Regions from separate parts of the Parafrankia sp. Ea1.12 genome, predicted to be linked through region 2. Evidence: predicted binding sites of a transcription regulator. Region 2 holds the regulator's gene; the other holds the start of a gene.
What was found. Region 2 encodes LexA, which represses DNA repair genes until DNA is damaged. Its sites were predicted from a motif close to CGAACNNNNGTTCG; they were not measured.

Region 1: the regulator LexA is predicted to act here: its motif matches at 1,472-1,485, upstream of ruvC (crossover junction endodeoxyribonuclease RuvC).

What each region holds. Positions count from the first base shown of each region.
Region 1 covers NZ_UBIZ01000633.1:2,306-4,649, reverse strand. The annotation lists gene ruvB (Holliday junction branch migration DNA helicase RuvB) at 1-180, opposite strand, end outside; gene ruvA (Holliday junction branch migration protein RuvA) at 212-916, opposite strand; gene ruvC (crossover junction endodeoxyribonuclease RuvC) at 913-1,449, opposite strand; gene FMEAI12_RS33975 (YebC/PmpR family DNA-binding transcriptional regulator) at 1,565-2,320, opposite strand; gene pdxT (pyridoxal 5'-phosphate synthase glutaminase subunit PdxT) at 2,317-2,344, opposite strand, start outside.
Region 2 covers NZ_UBIZ01000160.1:1,540-3,883, reverse strand. The annotation lists gene hflX (GTPase HflX) at 1-517, shown strand, start outside; gene lexA (transcriptional repressor LexA) at 633-1,385, opposite strand; gene FMEAI12_RS04365 (LysM peptidoglycan-binding domain-containing protein) at 2,310-2,344, shown strand, end outside.

The DNA.
Region 1 (2,344 bases), on a different contig from region 2:
GGACAGGAGCACGTGGTCAGGCGGGCGGCCGCGGCCGCGCGCCCCCTCGAGCATGATCGAAAGCTGCTCCCGCACCTTGCGCTGGCCGACGAACTCGTCCAGGTTCTTCGGGCGCAGGCCGGCCTCGAACGCCTGCTCCTCGGGGGCCGCCGCCGCCGAGACCAGGCCCTCGCCGCTCACGGCGACCTCCAGGGCGTCGTCATCCGGGGCGTCATCGCGGCCGCAGCACGGCGAGGCTCGCCCGCAGCAGCGCCGCGGGGTCGACCGGACCGGCGGGGTCCGCGCCGCCCGCCGCGCCGTCACCCGTCACGCCGTCACCGCCGTCGGTCACGGCCGCGCCGTCGCCGGGGCCGTGCAGCGCCGTCCGAGCCGCGACCACCGCGTCCAGCGCCTCCTTCGCGGAGTAACCGAGGCCGACCAGCGCGTCCCGGACCTGCTCGCCCGCGGCGCCGAGACGCGGATCCGCGGCGGCCGGCGGCGGCGCCGCGGCGCGCGGCGGCGGGACCGGGGATGACGGCGGGCCGAGCCTGTCCCGCAGGTCGAGCACGATGCGCTGGGCGCTCTTGCGGCCGATGCCCGGCACCTTGGTGAGCGTGGCCAGGTCCTCCTCCGCGACAGCCCGACGGATGACGTCCGGGCTGTGCACGCCGAGGACGGCCTGGGCGAGCCTGGGCCCCACCCCGGCCGCGCCCTGCAGGATCTCGAAGACGTCCCGCTCGTCGGCGTCGCGGAACCCGTACAGCGTCAACTCGGTCTCCCGGACGACGAGGGTCGTCGCCAACCGCGCGCGCTCGCCGACCCGCAGCCGGGCCAGCGTCGACGGCGTGCACCACACCAGGACGCCGACGCCGCCGACGTCGACGACCGCCGAGCCGGGCGAGAGCACCTCCACCGTGCCGCTGACCGACGCGATCATCGCCGGCCACCCGGCACGCCCGGGCTCCGCGCGGGGGTCGCGGCGCGCATCCGGGCCAGTGCCGGCCCGCGCCACAGATGGCACAGGGCCAGGGCGAGCGCGTCGGCGGCGTCCGCCGGGCGCGGCGCCTCCGGAAGATCCAGCAGCTTCGTCACCATGAACCCCACCTGGGCCTTGTCCGCGCGCCCGCTGCCGGTGACGGCGGCCTTGACCTCGCTCGGCGTGTACAGACCGATCGGCAGCCCGCGCCGGGCCGCGGCGACGATGGCCACCGCGCCGGCCTGCGCGGTGCCCATCACCGTGCGCACGTTGGCCTGGCTGAAAACCTTCTCGACCGCGACCGCGTCCGGGCGGACCCGGTCCAGCCACTCGTCCACGCCCTCGGAGACGGCCCGCAGCCGGTCGGCCACCTCGCCCGAGGCAGGCGTGCGCACCACGCCGACCTCGACCAGGCTGGCCCGGCGGCCGGGGCCGCCGTCGACCACCCCGAGGCCGCAGCGGGTCAGCCCCGGGTCGACTCCGAGTACACGCACCGAGCCCTCCCGACCACACTGACGAACATCCGTTCGATCCTAGTGGCCGGGGCAACACCGACATCCACGACACGCCGAACAGGCGACCGCCCGGCAATACCCGGACGGCGCGGGCTCAGCTGGAGACGAGCTCCATCACGTCGTCGGAGATGTCCGCGTTGAACCAGACGTTCTGGACGTCGTCGAGATCCTCGAGCGCCTCGACCAGCTTGAGGACCTTCCGGGCCGGCTCCGCGTCGAGCGGGACGCTCACCGAGGGCAGCCAGGAGATGTCCGCCGAGGCGACCGTCAGGTCGGCCTCCGCCGCCGCCACCCGCACGGCGTGCAGGTCGGTGGCCTCGGAGACGACCTCGAACGCCTCCCCGACGTCGTTGACCTCCTCCGCCCCGGCGTCCAGCACGGCCAGGAGGATGTCGTCCTCGGTGAGGTCGGGCGTCTTGTCGATCAGGATGACGCCCTTGCGGTTGAACAGGTACGACACCGAGCCCGGGTCGGCCGGGGTGCCGCCGTTGCGGGTGATCGCGACCCGGACGTCGGAGGCGGCCCGGTTGCGGTTGTCGGTGAGGCACTCGACGAGCACGGCGACCCCGCTCGGCCCGTAGGCCTCGTAGGTGACCGACTCGTAGCTCACCCCGCCGGCGAGTTCGCCGGAGCCCCGCTTGATGGCCCGGTCGATGTTGTCGTTCGGCACCGACTGGGACTTCGCCTTGGCGATCGCGTCCGCCAGCGTCGGGTTGCCGGCCGGGTCGCCGCCGCCCGTCTTGGCCGCGACCTCGACGGTCTTGACCAGCTTGGCGAACAGCTTGCCCCGGCGTGCGTCGACGACCGCCTTCTTGTGCTTGGTGGTCGCCCACTTGGAGTGACCGCTCATGACCTGCCCCTCTTGAGCCCGAGC
Region 2 (2,344 bases):
GATCTTCACCCTGGCCGACACGGTCGGCTTCGTGCGCCACCTGCCGCACCAGATCGTCGAGGCGTTCCGCTCGACGCTCGAGGAGGTGGTGGACGCCGACCTCGTCCTGCACGTCGTCGACGGTTCGGCCCCGGACCCGATGGGGCAGATCTCGGCCGTGCGCGAGGTGCTCGCCGAGATCGACGCGGCCGGGGTGCCCGAGCTCATCGTGGTCAACAAGGTGGACGCGGTCGACCCGACCACGCTCGCCGTCCTGCGTCAGGCGGTGCCGGACGCCATCTTCGTCTCGGCGCGGTCCGGGGCGGGGCTGCAGGAGCTGGTGGAGGCGCTCTCGGCGCGGATACCGCACCCGGAGGTCGAGATGTCCCTGCTGGTGCCCTACACCCGGGGCGATCTCGTCTCCCGCATCCACCAGATCGGCGAGGTGCTTCGAGTTGAGCACACCGGCAAGGGCACCGAGGTCGCCGCGCGCGTGCCCGTGGGCCTGGCCGCCGAGCTGGAGCCGTTCCGCGCCTGACGGCCCTGCCTGAACACCAGCCCCGACGGAACACCGCGAGCTGAACACCGCACCGGTCAGACGCCTGACGTCTGACCGGTGCCCGGCCTGCCCGGTGCCGGCCGCGTGCCGGGGATCAGACCCGGCGCATCACCGCCACGATGCGGCCGAGGATGGTCGCGTCCTCGGCCGGGATGTCGGAGAATGCCGGGTTCTCCGGCGCCAGCCACACCCGGCCGTCGCGCTGCCGGAACCGCTTGACCGTGGCCTCCCCATCGATCATCGCCGCGACGATCTCGCCGTTGTCCGCCACCGGCTGCTGCCGGACGACGACGAAGTCGCCGTCACAGATGGCGGCATTGATCATCGACTGGCCGACCACCTTGAGCAGGAACAGAGTTCCCTCGCCGACGATCTCCTTCGGCAGCGGGTAGACGTCCTCGATCGCCTGCTCGGCGAGGATCGGCCCACCGGCGGCGATCCGCCCCACCAGGGGGACGTAGGTGGGCGTGCCGGCCTCCAGCGCCGTGGTCTCGGCGGGTGCGCCGGCCGCCGCCGCGGCACCCGCGCGGGAACGCCCGCCGGCCTTCGCGCCGCCGATCGGAAGCACCTCCATCGCCCGCGGCCGGTTCGGGTCGCGCCGGAGGAACCCCTTCTCCTGCAGCACCTTGAGCTGGTGTGCCACGCTGCTGGTGCTGGTCAGGCCGACAGCCTCGCCGATCTCCCGGACGCTCGGCGGGTATCCACGCCGCTCCACCGCGGACCGGATGACCTCGAGCACCTTCTTCTGCCGCTGCGTCAGGCCCGAGGCGTCCGCGGGGCTGTCGGGAAAATCCCGGACGTTGCCACGGGTGTCACCTCGGCGGGTACCCCGTTCCTGGCTGGTCATCGCTTACCGCTCTCCTGTCGATGCTTCCGCGCGGCGGATGGTGCCACCGGCGGCTGCCAAGGACCGGGTGGTCGACGGCCCGGCTCCGCCAACACCCACCCGGTCGTTCCAATGCTTTGTCCGATTAGTAACTTTTGATCGGTTCGGCTGATCGGTTTGGCAGGGTCCTTCGTGCTCGGTTCATCTCGCACGATCGTCCACAACTGATCGTCCTTGACGGTAGTCGGCCGGTCGCCGAATCTCAAACGTCTGTTCGAGCGTGTCGGGGGAAGTGTGCGTGGCGGCCGTGTAAGAATCGCTCAGGCGTTCGATCGAACGAGTGTTCGCGCCTGGGAGGTTGGCATGACCGACGGTGGCGGTGCGGCCGGTGGGAATGCGTCAGTTCGGCGGGGTCACCCGGTGTCTCGCAGCTGCGCGCTGCGGCAGGGTGCGCAGGTCGCGACGGGTGCGCGGGGGGCGCGCGGCGTGCGTGGAGCCGCGGTGGGCGGAGTCGCCGTCCGTGGCCGCGGGGTGCGGGGGGTGGCGGTGCGCGGCATGGGCCGCGTGCCGGTAGGGCGCCCGGTTCGCTCTCGTGGCGCCCGATGTGGTCTCTCGGGGGCTGCTCCGGCCGCCACGGTGCCGCCCGGTGAGTCCAGGCGGGGCGGTGAGCGGCGATCCGGGGCGTCCGTCATCGAGATGCCCGGCATGTGGTGGCGTGAGGCAGCCGTCGGGCTGGTCGCGGCCGGGTCGGCCGCCGCGGCGCCCGGGCCGCGTCCTGGGCCGAGTGGGCAGTCCCAGCCCCAGCGTCCCCGGCCTCAGCCCCACGCCCGGCCTGAAGCTCGACCTCGACCTCGGGCCGGGTCCCGGTCCCGGTCGCGGGCCGGTGGGCGGGGGAGGCCGGGTGCGCGGCCGCCGCTGCGGCTGACCAGGCGCGGCCGCATCGTCGTGGTGGCGCTGGCGAGCACGCTCCTCGGCCTTGT